One region of the Exiguobacterium sp. BMC-KP genome, then DNA from elsewhere that is predicted to be linked to it. Evidence: predicted binding sites of a transcription regulator. Region 1 holds the regulator's gene; the other holds the start of a gene.

Evidence for each region. Region 1 encodes LexA, which represses DNA repair genes until DNA is damaged. Its sites were predicted from a motif close to CGAACATATGTTCG; they were not measured.
Region 2: a site for LexA is predicted at 7,126-7,139, ahead of uvrB (excinuclease ABC subunit UvrB). Genes of this name have one in related genera too.

The regions. Positions count from the first base shown of each region.
Region 1 covers NZ_LGIW01000015.1:433,043-443,074, forward strand. Annotated here, with positions in the region: gene dhaL (dihydroxyacetone kinase subunit DhaL) at 1-474, shown strand, start outside; gene dhaM (dihydroxyacetone kinase phosphoryl donor subunit DhaM) at 467-835, shown strand; gene ADM98_RS07705 (hypothetical protein) at 924-1,262, opposite strand; gene glpK (glycerol kinase GlpK) at 1,320-2,822, opposite strand; gene ADM98_RS07715 (MIP/aquaporin family protein) at 2,866-3,567, opposite strand; gene ADM98_RS07720 (metal-binding protein) at 3,755-4,225, opposite strand; gene lexA (transcriptional repressor LexA) at 4,257-4,871, opposite strand; gene yneA (cell division suppressor protein YneA) at 5,083-5,370, shown strand; gene ADM98_RS07735 (YneB family resolvase-like protein) at 5,416-6,069, shown strand; gene ADM98_RS07740 (DUF896 domain-containing protein) at 6,183-6,419, shown strand; gene tkt (transketolase) at 6,691-8,661, shown strand; gene ADM98_RS07750 (YneF family protein) at 8,785-9,015, shown strand; gene ADM98_RS07755 (ABC transporter transmembrane domain-containing protein) at 9,135-10,032, shown strand, end outside.
Region 2 covers NZ_LGIW01000015.1:1,779,701-1,789,732, reverse strand. Annotated here, with positions in the region: gene ADM98_RS15065 (YitT family protein) at 1-599, shown strand, start outside; gene cccB (cytochrome c551) at 715-1,089, shown strand; gene ftsE (cell division ATP-binding protein FtsE) at 1,284-1,970, shown strand; gene ftsX (permease-like cell division protein FtsX) at 1,960-2,859, shown strand; gene ADM98_RS15045 (murein hydrolase activator EnvC family protein) at 2,900-4,282, shown strand; gene ADM98_RS15040 (S41 family peptidase) at 4,377-5,801, shown strand; gene ADM98_RS15035 (PDZ domain-containing protein) at 5,824-6,987, shown strand; gene uvrB (excinuclease ABC subunit UvrB) at 7,192-9,159, shown strand; gene uvrA (excinuclease ABC subunit UvrA) at 9,161-10,032, shown strand, end outside.

The sequences.
Region 1 (10,032 bases):
CGAGGGTTCCAAGCCGTTCAAAAGACGCTTGAGGAACATGGAGAGTACGAAGATTTAGGCGCATTATCCAAGGAAGTCGGAATGACGCTGATCAAAACAGTCGGTGGAGCATCCGGCCCTTTATATGGAACAGCATTCGTTAAGTTTGCCGGTGCATTTAAAGGAAAAACAGAAATCGAAGGAACAGAGCTTGCCGATGCTTTCCACGAGGCGACTGAAGGCATTAAATCGCGCGGGAAATCAGAATTCGGTCAAAAAACGATGGTTGACATTTGGACGCCATTCCAAGAAGCACTTTCGCAAGAAGGGGACTTGAAAGCAGCAATCGACCAAGCGCTTGCTGATACAAAAGCACGTGTCGCAACGAAAGGTCGCGCGTCGTACTTCGGTGAAGCGACGGAAGGTGTTCAGGACCCAGGCAGTCTATCAAGTGCTCTGTTACTAAGCGAAATCGCGGAGGTGCTCCATGGTTAATCTTGTACTTGTTTCCCATAGTGAAAAACTCGCGACGGGATTAAAGGAACTGTTAGCAGAAATGGCACCGGATACTCCGGTCTTGCTCGCAGCAGGTCTTGAGGATGGTAGTATTGGAACGGACGCTACTCGCATCGAAGAGACACTGAATACGTTAGACGACGATGGAGTCGTCTTAACGGATATCGGTTCTGCGACGATGAATACGGAACTAGCCCTTGAATTATACAGTGGGGAACGGACGATTCGGTTTATCGACGCACCGCTCGTCGAAGGTGCGTTTTTAGCGGCAGTCCTAAGCGGTCAGTCCAAATCCGTTGACGAGATTGAAGACGGGCTGAAAAAAGAGTTTAGCAAATAAGTAATAAAATCCCCTTTGCAAGTAGGCGATGGGGATTTTATTTCAATTACTTTTATTTGTATTAAAACGTAGATGAGTGTTTCATGAATCAAAACGACTGGAGCCATTTTTCTAACCACTCTCTAGGCAAACAAATTGTAGCTAAATCAATGGTCTGTAATTCATTTAGAGAATAACTGTTAGCAAGATAAAGATCCCATTGTGCATCGATATCGTTTACTACTTCAGCCGCTTGCTTACCTAACGGATAGCTCCCACGTCCGTCGGTTGCGATATAGTAATGATCGTTGTGGTACACGTCTGTCATATAGCGATAACACCAATCTGCTAGTTCTTCATGCGTGATGTTGCCATCAAGCGCAAACTGAATGTGTTCTTTTAACTGTTGATCAGAATAAGTAGAATGCATGATACACCTCTCGCTCAATTTTCTACAAGATATCAAAAACCCGGTCCCTCTGCAAAAGGGACCGGGTTAATTGTTTTATTTCGATGGTTTGAAGACCATTGTCGCTTCAACTGCTTTTTGCCATCCAGCATAGCGTTGTTCACGATCGTCTTCTTTCATCTCTGGTTTGAACTGGTGATCGAGCTTCCATTGTTGCTTGATTTCCGCTTTATCTTTCCAGTAACCAACGGCTAATCCAGCAAGATATGCTGCACCGAGTGCTGTCGTTTCGTTGATTTGCGGACGATCGACAGGAACGCCGAGGATGTCCGATTGGAACTGCATCAAGAAGTTATTCGCTACAGCACCACCGTCGACACGAAGTGTCTTCAGTTCGATACCAGAATCTTGTTCCATTGCTGTCAAGACGTCGCGTGTTTGGTATGCAAGTGACTCAAGCGTTGCGCGAACGAAATGTTCTTTATCCGTTCCGCGTGTTAAGCCGAAGATCGCACCACGAACATCTGAATCCCAGTATGGTGCGCCAAGACCAACGAAGGCAGGAACGACGTAAACGCCATCTGTTGAGTCGACTTTCGCTGCGTAACCTTCTGAGTCTTTCGCATGTTTTAGCATGCGTAGACCGTCACGGAGCCACTGGATTGCAGAACCAGCGACGAAGATCGAACCTTCAAGCGCATATTCAACTTTCCCATCAACACCCCAAGCGATTGTTGTCAAAAGGCCATGATCAGAAGAAACGGCTTTTTCACCCGTGTTCATGAGCATGAAGCAACCTGTTCCGTATGTGTTTTTTCCTTCACCGGCTTCGAAGCACGTTTGACCGAAGAGTGCTGCTTGTTGGTCACCAGCAATACCAGCAATCGGCACTTCGTAACCGAAGAAGTGATACGGTACCGTTTTGTCATAAACTTCACTCGACTGACGAACTTCTGGCAACATTGAAGCCGGAACACCGAGAATATCGAGTAACTCTTCATCCCATTTTTGTTCGTAGATGTTGTACATCAACGTCCGTGAAGCATTCGTATAGTCTGTAATGTGTGTTTTTCCACCAGACAGTTTCCATACGAGCCACGTATCAATCGTACCGAAGAGTAATTCACCATTTTCTGCTTGCTCACGTGCACCTTCGACATTGTCAAGGATCCATTTAACTTTTGTGCCGGAGAAGTAGGCATCAATCAGGAGTCCTGTTTTATCACGGAACTTCTGGTTCAAACCTTGTTCTTTTAAGTCGTCACAAATACCAGACGTTTGACGCGATTGCCAAACGAGTGCGTGATAGACTGGTTTGCCTGTTTCTTTATTCCAGACAACTGTCGTTTCACGTTGGTTCGTGATTCCGATTCCGGCGATTTGCTCAGGTTTGATATCTGCAGTTCCGAGTGCTTCTGCCATGACAGCAAGAATCGACCCCCAGATTTCGTTGGCATCATGCTCGACCCAACCTGGTTGCGGGAAGTATTGTTTGAATTCCCGTTGTGCCGAGTTGACGATTTTCCCATCGTGGTCGAAGATGATCGCACGTGAGCTTGTCGTACCTTGGTCGAGTGCTAGGATATACTTGTTTTCCATTTCGAAATCCCCCTTGAGCATTATGTGTTAGTGGAATGTGGTCTTAGTAAATCAATTGATAAATGAGCACGGCAATTGCTCCACCGATGATTGGACCAACAACTGGAATCCATGAGTATCCCCAGTCAGAAGAACCTTTGTTTGGAATCGGTAGGATGGCGTGTGCGATACGCGGTCCAAGGTCACGGGCCGGGTTGATAGCGTATCCTGTTGTACCACCGAGTGATAGACCGATAACGACGACGAGTAAACCAACGATGAGTGGTTTTAATCCGTCACCGAATGTTGTTAAACCGAGTGCCAAGATACCGAAGACAAGAACGAATGTCCCGATGATCTCAGAAATCAAGTTCGATGGCGTATGACGAATCGCTGGGCCTGTTGCAAACACACCGAGTTTTGCAGCTTGATCATCAGTCGCTTCAAAATGTTTCATGTAATGAAGCCAAACGAGAATGGCGCCGATGAAAGCTCCGACAAGTTGTCCAGCAATGTAGATCGGAACGTCTGCCCACGGTAAATCAGAGTTCAAAGCAAGTGCAATTGTTAATGCGGGGTTCAAGTGTGCTCCGCTCTCAGCAGCAACGAATGCTGCTGTCATGACGGCAAGACCCCAAGCGAACGTGATGACGATCCACCCACTGTTTTCCGATTTCGTCTTTTTCAAGACGACACCGGCGACGACACCATCCCCGAGTAGGATGAGGATCATCGTACCGATCATTTCTAGTACAAAGTTATTCATGCAAAAACCCTCCCTTTGGATTAAAGCAGATAATGGCCTTTCTACTTTAAATTACTCCGAATTGAGAACGTTTTCAATACAAATAATTGAAATATAGGAATGGAAATTTTTTATTTTGATGTTTAAAGATACGGTAAAATGGATAAGAAAACACCTCTTCCTACCTGTAAACAGGTAATAAGAGGTGTTAACGGCGACGCTTCTTTCTTTTTTTAGGTCGAAACCAGCTACTGGAATAATCTAGTAGGATATGAATCGTACTCGCTACCATGATGCCGATGATAAAAGCAGGCAGAGAAGCGAACCATGAATCAATCGTTGCCGAATCAAGAATTTGAAAATACAGACTTAGAAATAGTAGTGGAATCAAAATAGCAGCACTATATAGAAGTCGGATGATATCTCCGATGATCAGTCCATGTGACCAAATCGAGCGATGGGGCATGATTTTCACATAAGGCATCCATAGGACTCGAAACGGTCCAAAGCGATAATACGGTTCTGATTTTAAATCAAGGTCGGGCGACAGCCAAAGTGTACCGACAGCGATACCAATGGCGGTCGGTAACCAATCGGTTTGTTGCGTTGCGACCGAATACGCAACGTAACCCGTCAGCGCGATGGTATTGACGGTATCATGTACATTTCCTGAAGGCATGAAAAAAGACCAGTCGTAACTGGTCCCTCCGTCAATGAATCGTCCGATACACGCCGATTACCTTACCAAGAATGGAGACATTATCGAAATACATCGGATCCATCGAGTCATTTTCTGGTTGTAGACGTACCTGTTGATCTTCTAAGAAGAACCGTTTCACCGTCGCTTCGCTATCTTCGGTCATAGCTACGACGATTTCTCCGTTTTCTGCTGTGTTTTGTTGGCGCACGATGACACGATCGCCGTCAAGAATACCTGCATTAATCATCGATTCACCATCGATCGTTAACATGAAGACTGTCTCGTTACCTACATAATGTGCAGGGAGCGGGAATTGTTCTTCGATATTTTCAATCGCTGTAATCGGAAGACCAGCTGTGACTTTCCCAATGACGGGAACATGGACGATGGCTTCCGTGATTTCTTCAGGCTTATCAAGCAATATCTCAATCGCACGTGGTTTCGTCGGGTCACGGCGAATCATTCCCCGTTTCTCGAGTCGATCCAAATGACCGTGTACCGTCGAGCTAGACGCGAGTCCGACTGCTTCTCCGATTTCACGAACTGATGGTGGATACCCCTTCAGTTTCACTTCAGAGACGATGTAGTCGAGAATCTCTTGTTGGCGCTTAGACATTTTCCGCATACGAATTGCCACCTCTTTCTGGATTGAAGTTTGAAATGTAAGAATATATGTTTCTAGATTCACTATAACATAGAACAAATGAGCGTACAAACAATTGTTCGACATTTTGTGTTGACCGAACACGGGTTCTGTGTTTATTATGAGTTATGCGAACAATTGTTCCGCGAACATTTATTCTAACTCATTCATTTCATATTTGGAGGGATTCATGATGATTCATACGATTCGTACTCATGCTTTTTCTATTCTCTTCTATGCTTTAAGTGTTGCTTTCGTGATTTTTTTACTCATACCACGTCCGGATGAAAAGGTCGCGCAACTGATGACAGCGTCCGTAACGGTCGATGAGAACGCTACGGTCGAACAAATTGCTGAAGTCTATAACGACGGTTCAATGTCAGACGAAGAATATGTCAACTGGTTGATCAAAAATAATGATGTCGAGACAAAACATGTCATCTCAAAAAGCAAAATCGTTGTACCAATCGCACAACAATGACAGAATGGAAAAGTTGTGAAAGAACGAACAGGGATGTGAGGTACGATGAAGGTCGTGATTTATTGTCGGGTGTCGACTGAAAAAGAAGCACAAGATAGTTCGATTGAACGTCAACGGATGGAACTTTCGAAGGTGGCATCTCAAAAAGGATTTGATGTCGTAGATGTCGTCTCTGAAAAAGAGAGTGGATACGATGTTGATCGTGAAGGGATGCTAACTGTTCTTGATCATGTGACACGTGATGCGATAGATGCGGTTCTCGTGACGGATGACACACGAATTGGGCGAGGGAATGCGAAAATTGCTATTTTGCATACATTTAAAAAGCATGGTGTTCGACTGATGACGCTTGATTCCGATGGCGAATATCAGCTTGCTGATGCAGAGGCGATGGTGCTTGAGATTGTCTCACTCGTTGAAGAATATCAACGCAAATTGCATAATGCAAAAATCGCTCGTGGCATGCGCCGAGCTGTGGAACAAGGGTTTCGACCAGAACGTAATCTCAATCGCCAAGGAGACAACGCTGGACGTAGTCGAAAAGACGTACCAATCGAAGAAATCGTTCGTCTTCGAGAACTTGGTTTGACGTTCTCTGATATTGCAATCACCTTAAGAGGTATGGGGCATGATATTTCAAAAGCCACCGTCAATCGTCGGTACCTCGAATACCGTGAACTGACACCTAGCTCGGAATGAGAAGCAAGTAACCCGTCGACTGACGCGGTTAACTTGCTTTTTTTTATGGGCTCTTTTAAAGTAAGGATACAATTGAACAACTCAATTTTGAGTCGTACAGAAAGAGGGATTCCATGTTATCACAAGAACAATTAGATCGAATCAACGCTTTAGCGAATAAATCAAAAGTCGAGCCATTAACAGAAGCGGAAACGGCAGAGCAAAAAGAACTACGTGCGGCCTATCTCGCAGCGTTCCGTGGATCGTTTAAAAATCAACTCATGGGCATGAAGATCGTCGACGAAGAGGGTACAGACGTTACACCAGAGAAGTTGAAACAAGCACAAGAAGAAGAACGAAACAAGCAATAATCGTTTGTTTCTTCTATAAAAGAGAGGTCTCGCGCAAGCGGACCCTCTTTTTTTATGGAGTATTTGGATTAGGAAACATTGTACGATAGCAATACATCTTAATAGGGAGCTTTCATCGATTCAGACATCCTGTATGAGTCGATAGAACGGCTATAGATAGCGCATTCATTTTAATGTGACATACTATTTAGAAAAGTTGTATCACATTTGAGAGTATGCTAAAATAAGTAGGAATTTGTGAAAAAGAGAGAGGATGATTGTTTTGACGAACATGACGACAGTAGAACAATTAGCAATTAATACGATTCGTACCTTATCGATTGATGCCGTACAAAAGGCGAACTCGGGTCACCCAGGTATGCCAATGGGAGCAGCGCCGATGGCATTCTCACTTTGGGCGGATCATATGAACCACAACCCTAAAAATCCAGAATGGTTTAACCGCGACCGTTTTGTACTTTCAGCCGGACACGGTTCGATGCTTCTCTACTCACTCCTCCACCTATCGGGATATGATCTATCAATGGAAGATCTAAAATCATTCCGTCAATGGGGATCTAAAACGCCAGGTCACCCAGAATATCGCCACACGGCTGGTGTAGATGCGACGACTGGTCCACTTGGTCAAGGGATCGCGATGGCAGTTGGTATGGCAATGGCAGAGCGTCATCTTGAAGCAAAATATAACCGTGACGACCTTAACGTCGTTGATCACTTCACATACGGAATTTGTGGAGACGGGGACTTGATGGAAGGCGTTTCAGCTGAAGCCGCTTCACTTGCAGGTCACCTTGGTCTTGGGAAATTGGTCGTATTGTACGATTCAAACGATATCTCACTTGACGGAGATCTCGATAAATCATTCTCTGAAAACGTCCAGAAACGCTTCGAAGCGTACAACTGGCAAGTCATTCGCGTAGAAGACGGAACGGATATCGATTCGATTTCGAAAGCAATCGCGGCGGCACAAGCAGAGACGACAAAACCAACATTGATCGAAGTTAAGACAGTCATCGGCTTCGGTTCACCGAACAAATCAGGGAAGTCCGCTTCTCACGGTGCACCACTTGGTGAGGCAGAAATCAAGTTGACGAAAGCTAGCTACATTTGGGATCATGAAGAGTTCTACGTCCCTGAAGAAGTCAAATCATTGTTTGACGAGCGCATCGTTCAACGTGGTGCTTCTGCAGAAGACGCATGGAACGAGACGATGAAACAATACGAAGCAGCTCACCCAGAATTGCATGCTGAACTCGTTCGCGCGATCGCAAACGAATTGCCAAGCAACTGGGAAGCAGACCTTCCGACATACGACTTGTCGTCGAAAAAAGCAACGCGTCAAACGAGCGGTGAAGTCTTGAATGGCCTTGCGAAGAACGTTCCGACATTGTTCGGTGGTTCAGCTGACCTTGCGGGATCAAACAACACGATGCTCAAAGGCGAAGCAGACTTCGATATCGACCCAAGTGGTCGCAACATCTGGTTCGGTGTACGTGAATTCGCAATGGCAGCAGCTGTCAACGGTATGGCACTTCACGGTGGCGTCATTCCTTACGGTGCGACATTCTTCGTCTTCTCGGATTACCTTCGTCCAGCGGTCCGTCTCGCTGCATTAATGGGTCTTCCATCAATCTTCGTCTTGACGCATGACTCGATTGCTGTCGGTGAAGATGGTCCAACACACGAGCCAGTCGAACACTTGATGAGCTTCCGTGCAATGCCGAACGTCACGATCTACCGTCCAGCAGACGGAAAAGAGACAATCGCAGCATGGAAAACAGCGGTTCAAGCAAAAGACAAACCGACACTTCTCGTCTTGACTCGTCAGGGTCTTCCTGAACTTGAAGGTACGACGACAGAAGGCGCTGAAAAAGGTGGTTATGTCATCGCTGGTGACGTCACGAAAGCCGATACACTCTTACTCGGTACAGGTTCAGAAGTTCACCTTCTTGTCGAAGCGCAAAAAGAACTTGGTGAATCAGCAGCTGTCGTTTCTCTTCCATCATGGGAAGTATTCGAAGCACAATCAGCAGAGTACAAAGAATCGGTTCTTCCAAAACACATCACGAAACGTGTAGCGATCGAAGCAGGTGCTTCACTCGGTTGGTACAAATATGTAGGAACAGAAGGACAAGTTATCGGAATCGATCGTTTCGGCGCATCTGCTCCTGGAGACTTCCTCTTGAAAGAATACGGTATGTCTGTTGAGAACGTTTTAGCGACAGTCAAGCAACTCGGATAATCATTTCTGGAAAAACGGGTCCGTTCTTACGTCGGGCTCGTTTTTCATCTATTATCATCTATGCAAACAATTGGAATTATAGTATAGTAAAAAGCGACGTTTTAAGTTAGAGGAGGAAGCAACTTGGCTACATGGATTTGGATTTTAATTGCCCTTCTTTGCTTGGTAGCAGGTGTCGCCCTTGGTTTCTATATCGCTCGTCGATACATGATGAACTACTTGGAGCAAAACCCACCAATCAACGAAGATATGATTAAGACATTGATGATGCAAATGGGTCAAAAGCCATCACAAAAGAAAGTCAACCAAGTGATGCGTTCAATGAGTGGTTCAATGAAATCACCTAAAAAATAAGCTGTATGAAAGGGGACCAAATGGTCTCCTTTTTGTTTGCTATTTTTTAGAAAGAGAACTAATCTAAAATGTGAGACTATTTCAAATAATCATAGGATTTAAAAAGGGGGGAGACTTGAATGGGAGTCTTCAGGAAACTCGGTTGGTTTTTCCGACGAGAATGGAAAGCGTATAGTCTTGGGGTCATCTGTTTGATTTTTGTGGCAGGGTTAGAACTGATTCCACCGAAAGTCATCGGGACTACAGTCAATGGTCTGAGTGAAGGGAGCTTGACGAAGAATGATTTGATTCGTCTAGCAGGTACATTGTTGCTTATCGGAGTCGCGACGTATTTCATTCGTTATTTTTGGCGTTTTCATATCTTCGGTGCCTCGATTCGTCTCGGTCGATTGTTGCGCAGTCAACTGTATGGTCATTTTTCAGATTTAGATCAATCGTTCTATAAGAAATATCGTAGCGGAGATTTGATGGCACATGCAACGAACGATGTACAAGCCGTCTCGATGACAGCGGGTGCCGGTATTCTAACGCTCGTTGACTCAGTGACGATGGGGAGCTTCGTCATCATCACGATGGTCACGACAATCAGTTGGAAGTTGACGCTCGTGTCGCTTCTGCCGATGCCACTCATGGTCTATTTGACGTCACGCTACGGTAAGATGCTACATTCGCGTTTTCATGACGCGCAGGAAGCCTTCTCCGATTTAAATGATAAGGTCGCGGAAAGTATTAGTGGTGTCCGTGTTTTAAAAGCGACAGGCGAAGTTGAGTCTGACGTACAGACGTTCACCGATCTATCCGACGACGTTGTCCAAAAGAACCGTCGCGTGGCAAAAATTGATGCTCTGTTTGATCCGACGATCTTTGGGTTAGTCGGTCTATCGTACATCATCGCAGTCGGCTATGGTGCCTACTTATTGCAACAAGGTGAAATTCGGATTGGTGACATCGTCTCATTCACTACATATCTTGGTTTATTGACATGGCCGATGCTCGCTTTCGGTTGGTTGTTTAACA
Region 2 (10,032 bases), 1.3 Mb from region 1:
TCGTCATCCTCGTGTATGAACGGTTCGACGTTCCGGCTGCGACGACGAATCCGATGCTTGCTGCGATTTTCGGCGGTGCCGGTGTCGGAATCGGACTGGGTCTGATCTTCCGTGGTCGCGCTTCGACCGGTGGGATGGATTTGATCGCGCAAATCCTGCATCGTTTCACGAAGTTGCCGCTCCATCTGTGTATTGCTTTGCTTGACGGAACGATCGTCATCAGTGCGGCGACGATCTTCTCGCTTGAGATCGGCTTGTATGCTCTTGTTGCTTTATTTATCACGATCAAGATGATTGACGTCGTCCAGCTCGGGATCACAAACGACAAGCTTGCCTATATCATCTCCGATCAACGGGAAGCGTTAGTGAAGGAGATCTTTGAGACGCTCGATCGTGGCGCGACCGAGATCGAAGCAGCAGGCGCATTCACGCGGACGCGCAAACCAATGCTAATGGTTGTCGTTCGTCAAGGGGAAATCACGACGCTCAAAGAGATCGTCAAACACATCGATCCGTCGGCGTTCCTCGTCGTCAGTGAAGCCCATGAGGTCCTTGGACTCGGCTTTACAGACGATAAACGCTATCGCAATGTGCCGTAATTGTTCTTAAAACGTGAAGTTTTTGTGAAATTAGGCTTAACTCCTCTAGATAACGGTTATACTTTAACTAGGTCAGAAGTGTTTATGTAGATACTTATAAGAGGGGGAAATCCGGATGAAGCTGAAAAACTTATTACTAGCATTAGGTCTAGGGACGACGCTCGCGCTCGCAGCATGTGGCGGTAGTGATGATTCAAGTTCAGACGACTCGTCGTCAGGGACAAAAGAAGAATCTACGATGAAAGATGATTCGTCGAAGACAGAATCAGCAGTCGACGCGGAAAAAATCTTTGCGAACAACTGTGCTTCGTGTCACGGGAACAACCTTGAAGGGAACGTCGGTCCGAACCTAACGAAGGTCGGCTCGAAATATTCTTCAGAAGAAATTCAGAAAATCATCAAAAACGGGAAAGGGCAAATGCCTGCTGGAATCCTGAAAGATGATAAAGAAATCGTGGCTGTTGCCGACTGGCTCGCCGCTAAAAAATGATTATGGGATATGATGGGGTACGAGATGACAGACACGACATGTGTTCGTCATCCGTGCCTCTTTTTTATGGTATAATCGCCTGAAATGACATTTGATTGTAATGTGCGTTCAATTTTGTCCCTGTTATAATGGTGTTCGGTAGGTTTTTAGACCTATCGATTCAGCATCAGTAAACCAGTAAGGATGTGAAGTACGTGATCAAGATGCAACGAATCAGTAAGATTTATCCGAACGGCGTCACGGCACTGCGTGAGGTCGATTTGACGATTGATCAAGGCGAATTCGTCTATATCGTCGGTCCGTCGGGTGCGGGTAAGTCAACATTCATGAAAATGATGTACCGCGAAGAGAAACCAACGAGCGGTTCATTTTTATTTAAAGGAATTGAAGTGGGGAAACTGAAGAACCGTCAGATTCCAGAACTCCGTCGCCAAATCGGCGTCATCTTCCAAGATTTTAAATTATTGCCGTCATTGACGGTTTATGAAAATGTCGCCTTCGCACTAGAAGTCGTAGGAGAAGACAAATCACAAATCCGCCAAAAAGTGCTTGAGGTACTCGATCTCGTGAAGCTTAAGCATAAGGAACGGAACTATCCGGATGAACTATCTGGGGGCGAACAACAACGGATCTCGATCGCGAGAGCCATCGTCAACCGCCCGTCACTCGTCATCGCGGATGAGCCGACTGGGAACTTAGATCCGGATACAGCATGGGAGATCATGGAAGTGTTCGAAGAAATTTATCGCCGTGGGACAACGGTCGTAATGGCGACACACAACCGGGATATCGTTAACAAGATGCGTCATCGTGTCTTAGCGATTGATGGTGGAAAAATCGTCCGAGACGAAGAGAAAGGAATGTACGGCTATGAAGTTTAATGGATTCCGTCATTTACGGGAAGGGGCAAAAGGTCTCGTCCGGAACGGCTGGATGACATTCGCTTCTGTCAGTGCCGTTACCGTTACACTACTTCTCGTAGGAATATTCGCAATGCTTATGTTCAACGTCAATAAGATTTCTGATAACGTCGAAAAAGACGTCGAAATCCAAGTGTTCGTCGAACGGGAAGCCGATCAGGCAAAAATTGATTCAGTCGGCGATTCACTGAAGCAATTACCGGGAGTCGCCTCTGTTCGTTATAGTTCGAAAGAAGAAGAACTGGACCGCTTCAAGGAGCAACTTGGCGAAGGTTCACAAGCGTACCGGTCCGTTGAAAAAGATAACCCGCTTCACGACCGATACATCGTCAAAGCTACCTCACCAAAAGAGACAGAAACACTTGCAAATTCCATCAATAAAATGGAAAATATAGATAGTGTCGAATATGGTAAGGACTATGTTAAAAAGATGTTTAACTTCCTTGAAGGAGTTCGGATCGGTGGAATTATCCTGATTGTCGGCTTGACGTTCATGGCGATGTTCCTCATTTCGAATACGATTAAAGTCACGATCTTCTCCCGTCGCCGGGAAATCGAGATCATGCGTCTCGTTGGAGCGAAAAACGGATTTATTCGTGCACCGTTCTTCGTTGAAGGGTTGTTGATGGGTATATTAGGTGCCATCATCCCGATTGTCGTTGTCTACTTTGGTTACGAAGCCTCGTATAATGCGATTCAGCCTCAGCTGTTAACGATTAACGAAGGAATCTTCTCACTGATTCCGCCAGGTCAATTATCACTAGAGGTCGTCTCAATCTTACTCGGTCTCGGTGCATTCATCGGTGTCTGGGGATCGACAACATCACTTGGTCGTTTCTTGAAGATTTAATTGATTCACTCAAAAATAAAATAGAGGAGAGATGCTTCTCATGAAAGTCCGATTCTATTCTGTCGTCCTGAGCCTAGCTTTGATTGGAACTAGCGTGTCCGTTCATGCCACGTCGAAAGAAGATTTGTTGAAGGAACAACAGGAGGTCGAAAGCCGTCTAAAAGAGACGGAACGATCACAGAATCAGACATCAGAGAAGTTGATCTTGACGAAACAGCAGCGCAAGGAAGCCCGTGCGCAACTGGATGAAGTCAACAGCCGTTTGGATGATTTAGCGCGTAAGATAGCCGATCAACAAGCGGCTGTTGCTGCATCTAAGGAACAATTGCGTCTAACGGAAGAAGCAATCTCCGAGACGCTGAAAGAACTGCATCAGCAAGAAGATCTACTTGGCAGTCGCTTACGTGCCGTCCAGCAAAAAGGGGACGTCACCTATATCGAAGTCTTGCTCGACGCAAAGGATTTCGGTGATTTGATTTCGCGCTTTAGCACGGTCAGTGAGATCATCAAACAAGATGATGATGTTCTACAAGCTTATAAAACGAACGTCACTCAGCTGAATGAACAAAGGTCGGATCAAGCCCTGTTGCTCGAGAGTCTAAAACGAGAGCAACGGAAATTACTTGTCCTTCAGACGCAAATCATTGCGGAATCAGATTTGAAGCGGAAGCTGGTCGTGCAGTTGAATACGAAAGTAAAAGCGTTGCAACAAGAGCAGTTCTCAAAAGCCGAAGAGTCAGAAATCCTCGCTGATCAGCGACAATTGATTCAAAATGAATTGGCTGCTCTAAAAGAAGCAGAACGAAAAGCAAAAGAAAAGGCAAAGCGGCGGGCAATCGAGGCAGCACGTCAAGCAGAAGCGAAGCGAGTAGCGGAAGCTAAGCGACAAGCAGAAGCCGCACGTGCTGCTGAAGCGAAACAACAGGAGACGGAAGTTCCAAAAGCAGAACCATCCGTTCCGAAAGTCGAAACACCCGATAAAACTAATACACCGACAGACGTCGAGTCGAGCCGTCCGTTTCATTTACCAGTGCAAGGATATGTTTCATCACCGTTCGGTCCACGGAACAATCCATTGACCGGAAAACCTGAAATCCATAAAGGGATTGACCTCGTCAATGCGAAAGGGACAGCGATTCATGCCGCAGCCGGTGGCATCGTCCTCCGTGCCGGTAGTGCGACAGGGTATGGCAACGTCGTCATGGTGACACACTTGATTGACGGCAAGGTCTACACGACCGTTTACGCGCATCTGGAGTCAATCGATGTAAAAACGGGTCAAACGGTCATGCCGGGTCAAACCGTCGGGACGCTTGGCTCCACCGGTTGGTCGACAGGTCCTCACCTGCACTTCGAATTGCATAAAGGAGAGTGGGCTGCCGGTCAACCGAATGCAGTCGACCCAGCACCGTACATCTTTTAACATCCCATAGAATACCGAAAAGATAGGGTAACCTATCTTTTTTTGCTATACTGAAAAAAATAATGCGTTTTTTAACGGAAGTGGGGAATCAAGCGTGAAAAAATCTACAACAGCAGTCATCGCGGTCAGTACCTTCGGGCTTGGTTTAGGGGCAGGTGCCGTCGGGATGTTGGCGGCAGGCGGAACGGATTCCGTCTCGACATCATCGTCTTCTTCGAATGCAACGGGGGATTGGAAAAAAATCGATCAGGTGCGTCAAATGATCGAACAGAACTATCTAGAGGACGTGACGGATAAAGAACTGCTGGATGGTGCGTTATCCGGGATGGCGGAAGTGCTCGACGACCCGTACTCGGTCTACATGGATGAGTCAGAGACGGCATCGTTCAATACGAATCTGTCGTCTTCGTTTGAAGGGATTGGGGCAACGCTTGAACAAAAAGGTGAGTCGATCGTCATCGTCTCACCAATCAAAGGCTCACCCGCTGAAAAAGCGGGCATCAAACCGGGCGACGTCATCTTAGAAATTGATGGTAAGTCGACAAAAGGTCAAAAGACGGATCAAGCGGTCAAAAAAATTCGTGGTGAAAAAGGGACGAACGTCGTCCTGACGATTCAGCGCAGTGGTCAAGACGCGATGGATATCACGATCAAACGGGATACGATTCCGATTGAGACGGTCTATACGTCGACGGAAGACGTCAACGGGAAGAAGATCGGTGTCTTGCAAGTGACACAGTTCTCGGAACCGACAGCAGAAGAGTTTGAGAAGGGTCTTGCGAAACTCGAGAGTCAGAATATTGATGGACTCGTCATCGACGTCCGAGGGAACCCAGGTGGTCTACTAACGGCTGTCTCGAAAATGATTGCATCGTTCATCCCGACGGATGTTCCGATTTATCAAGTAGAGAACAATAAGGGAGAGCGTCAGCAGGAATTCGGGAAGGCAGACGAGAAGAAACCTTATAACATCGTCGTGCTCGAAGACGGCGGATCGGCATCGGCGTCTGAGATTTTAGCAGCTGGTCTGAAAGAAGGTGCTGGGGCTGAGGTCGTCGGTACAAAATCGTTTGGTAAAGGAATTGTCCAAAGTGCCTATGACCTGAAGGACGGTAGCGACTTGAAGTTGACGACGAACAAATGGCTAACACCGGACGGCAACTGGATCCACAAAAAAGGGGTCAAGCCGACGATTGAAGTCAAGCAACCGGCTTACTTTAACGTCACGAAGATTTTGACTGACAAAAAGTCACTCGCAGTCGGTGATTATGGAAAATCGGTCGAAAACGCTCACCTGGTCCTTGAAGCAATCGGTTACGAGCCAAAAGGACAGGACGGCTATTTCGGTGACACGATGAAGAAAGCCGTTGAAGCCTTGCAAAAGGATGCGAAGCTTGATGTCACAGGAAAAATCGATCAGCAGACGGCGGGTGAGATGGAGACACGTCTCCTGAAGAAACTCGAGGATGACAAGAATGACGTTCAGCGGAAAAAAGCACTCGAGGTCGCTGCTCAATAATAAGGAATGGAAAGAGGTCTGAATGCGCGTGGAATTACTCGATGAAATTGGTTGGACCGCGATTAGTCTCATCGCCAGTCCGACCTTGTGGTTAGCACTCCTTGTCAGTTGGGTCATCGGCATCCGGCGTGTCAAACGGGAGCGTGGTCTGTTCCGCTCCCGGACACACGGAAAACGAAGCGATGTTCTCGAAACACTTTTACCGGGGCTACTCGTTGGTCTTATCTTATCCGTCGTCAGCGGATGGCTTGGATTAACGGTGACACCACAATACGCTCTGATGTTACTTGGACTTTCAAGCGTGCTATTGTTAATCGGCATCGTTCGCTTAAACGTACCGCTTTGGCCAATCGTCTTACTTGGACTTGCCGGCTGGTTCGTGATGGATTCGCGTCTCGATTCAGTTCGCGCAGTCGATCCGAAGATGATTTTATTACTTGCGACGGTAACACTCATCGCTGAAGTTGTCCTCGTCTGGTGGCGTGGGCAACGCCGCCTGTCCCCGTCACTCGTCGTCTCGAAGCGTGGTCGCTTCATCGGTGGCTTGTCAGCAAATAAGCTTTGGCTCTTGCCACTGCTCGTCTTCGTTCCGGGCGACGTACTCGAGACATGGTGGCCACGTTACAGTTTCCCGGGACTCGTTCCAATCATTGTGTGGTTACCGATCGGCTTCAGCTTCCTCTTTACCGGTAAGTTACCGAAGGAGTTGATGCGTCCACTCGTCCAAGGACGTTTGATCACGAGTCTCGTTGCAATCTTGTTGACGGTTCTTGCATACGTCACCGGACAAGCTGAATGGCTGTACGGCATCATTTTGTTGCTCGTCCTGCATATTCTGTTGCATCAACGGGTCAAACGTTTGAACCGGGCACAAACACCGCTCTTCCTTAATGGAACGCGTGGTGCGGTGATTCTCGGGACACTTCCCGATAAACCGGCTGCCGAGATGGGCTTGATTCCGGGGGAAGCGATCTATAAAGTCAACGGTGAGAAGGTCGACTCGGAAGCGTCGTTCTATGAAGCCATTCAAAAACACAAACCGTATCTGCGTCTTGAAGTCATGAACCATAACGGGGACATCCGTTTTGCGCAACGTGCCTTCTATGAACAAGACCATCATGAACTCGGTATCCTGTTCGTGAACGAGCCGGCCCATGGTCGGACGAAGGTTCGGTCCTTACATTAAAGAGTACATCCCTGTCACGGAACATCCGTGATAGGGATTTTTTTGTAAACGAAAAATCGATGTGCAACACTCGAAGCAAAAAGAAACTTTTGCATTTTCGAAAAAAAGGGTAACTTCCTAAAAGGAGCACTTCATAATCGAATGTTTGTTCGTAAAGTGGTACAATAAAAATAGATTTTTTACGTGATGAGGGGGAAGCAAACGATGGATTTTGAACTCGTTTCACCATTTGAGCCAGGCGGTGATCAGCCGACGGCAATCGAAAAATTGGTGACTGGGCTAAAACAAGGCGAACGACATCAGACGTTGCTTGGGGCGACCGGTACAGGGAAGACGTTCACAGTGTCGAACGTCATCAAGGAAATCAAGAAACCGACGCTTGTCCTTGCCCACAACAAAACACTAGCGGGACAACTCTACTCGGAGTTCAAGGAATTTTTCCCGAACAACGCGGTCGAGTACTTTGTTAGTTTTTATGATTATTACCAACCGGAAGCATATGTCCCGTCGACCGATACGTTCATTGAGAAGGATTCCTCAATCAATGATGAAATTGACAAGTTGCGTCACTCGGCGACGTCCGCCTTGTTCGAACGGGAGGACGTCTTGATCGTTGCCTCTGTCTCGTGTATCTATGGTCTCGGTAACCCGGAAGAATACAACAACCACGTCTTGTCACTTCGTGTCGGTAATGAGATGGGGCGTAATGAGATGCTCCGTCGCTTGATCGACATTCAATATGAGCGAAACGATATCGACTTCCAGCGCGGACGGTTCCGCGTCCGAGGAGACGTCGTTGAGATCTTCCCGGCGTCGCGTGATGAGCAGTGTGTACGAATCGAATTCTTCGGTGACGAGATTGAGCGGATTCGTGATATGGATCCGTTAACAGGTGAAATCATCGCGGACCGTGAGCATATTTCAATCTTCCCGGCGTCCCACTTCGTGACGGGGGATACCCGTTTGCAGAAGGCAATCGCGAACATCGAGAAGGAACTTGAAGTGCAGCTTGCGAAGTTACGTGAAGACAATCAATTACTTGAAGCACAACGGCTCGAGCAACGGACGAACTATGACCTCGAGATGATGCGTGAGATGGGCTATTGCTCAGGAATCGAGAACTACTCGCGTCATTTGAACTTGATGCCGGAAGGGGCAACACCGTATACGTTGATCGATTACTTCCCGAAAGACTTCTTACTCGTTGCTGACGAGTCACACGTGACACTGCCGCAAATTCGCGGGATGTACAATGGCGACCAAGCGCGGAAACAAGTCCTTGTCGATCACGGTTTCCGTCTGCCTTCAGCAAAAGACAACCGTCCGCTACGGTTCGAGGAGTTCGAAGAAAAAGTCAGTCAGGCAATCTATATCTCGGCGACACCGGGACCGTATGAACTCGAACATTCAAAAGAGATGGTTGAGCAAATCATCCGTCCGACGGGTCTTGTTGATCCGACGATTGAGATTCATCCGATTACCGGACAAATCGATTATTTGATGGACAACATCCGCGATCGCGTGGCGAAGAACGAGCGTGTCCTCGTTACGACATTGACGAAGAAAATGTCGGAAGACTTGACCGATTATTTGAAGGAACACGGGGTCAAGGTCAACTACATGCACTCGGAGATCAAGACACTCGAACGAATTGAAATCATTCGTGACTTACGACTCGGGAAGTACGACGTCCTCGTCGGGATCAACTTACTTCGAGAAGGACTTGATATTCCGGAAGTTTCGCTCGTAACGATTCTTGATGCCGATAAAGAAGGTTTCCTCCGGTCAGACCGTTCACTAATCCAGACGATTGGTCGGGCAGCACGAAACTCAGAAGGTCATGTCATCTTGTTTGCTGATAAAGTCACTGATTCAATGCAACGAGCAATCGATGAGACAGAACGTCGTCGCGCGATTCAGATGGCATTTAACGAAGAGCATGGCATTACGCCGCAGACGATCAAAAAAGATGTCCGTGGTGTCATTAGTACGACGATCGAGAGCGACGATACCGTCGAAAAACTCGAGAAGTTTAACAAACTCAAAAAACCGGAGCGCGAAACGTTACTCGAACAGCTCGACCAAGAGATGCGTCAAGCGGCGAAGGACATGCAGTTCGAACGAGCTGCCGAGCTCCGCGACCTCATATTAGAATTGAAAGCAGGTGCCTAAGTTGGGAGAAAAGAAGAATCAGATTATCATCAAAGGCGCTCGCGTCAATAATCTACAAAACATCGATGTCGAAATTCCCCGTGACCAACTCGTCGTCTTGACGGGTCTGTCCGGGTCAGGGAAATCGTCGCTTGCCTTTGATACGATTTACGCTGAAGGACAGCGTCGTTATGTCGAAAGTTTATCGGCTTATGCCCGTCAGTTCCTCGGACAGATGGATAAGCCAGATGTCGACACGATTGAAGGATTAAGTCCAGCGATCTCGATCGACCAGAAAACGACGAGTAAAAACCCACGATCAACGGTCGGAACCGTGACGGAAATCTATGATTATCTTCGACTATTGTACGCACGGATCGGGAAACCGATCTGTCCGAATCACGGAATCGAGATTTCGAGTCAGACAATCAGTCAGATGGTCGACCAAGTAATGGAACAACCAGAACGGACGCGTCTGCAAATCCTCGCGCCGATCGTCTCCGGACGAAAAGGAACGCACGTTAAAGTCCTCGACGATCTTAAGAAAGAAGGTTTCGTCCGTGTCCGCGTCAACGGAGAGACACTTGATCTCGCGGAAGAAATCACGCTTGAGAAAAATAAGAAACATTCGATTGAAGTCGTCGTCGACCGTGTCGTTGTTCGACCAGACGTCGAAGCCCGCCTCGCCGATTCGCTTGAAACAGCGCTTCGTCTCGCTGACGGTCGTGTCATCGTCGATACGATGGATGGAAACGAACTCTTATTCAGTGAACACCATGCTTGTCCGATTTGTGGCTTCTCGATTGGTGAACTCGAGCCACGGATGTTCTCGTTCAACTCGCCGTTTGGTGCTTGTACGTCATGTGATGGACTGGGGACGAAACTTGAGGTCGA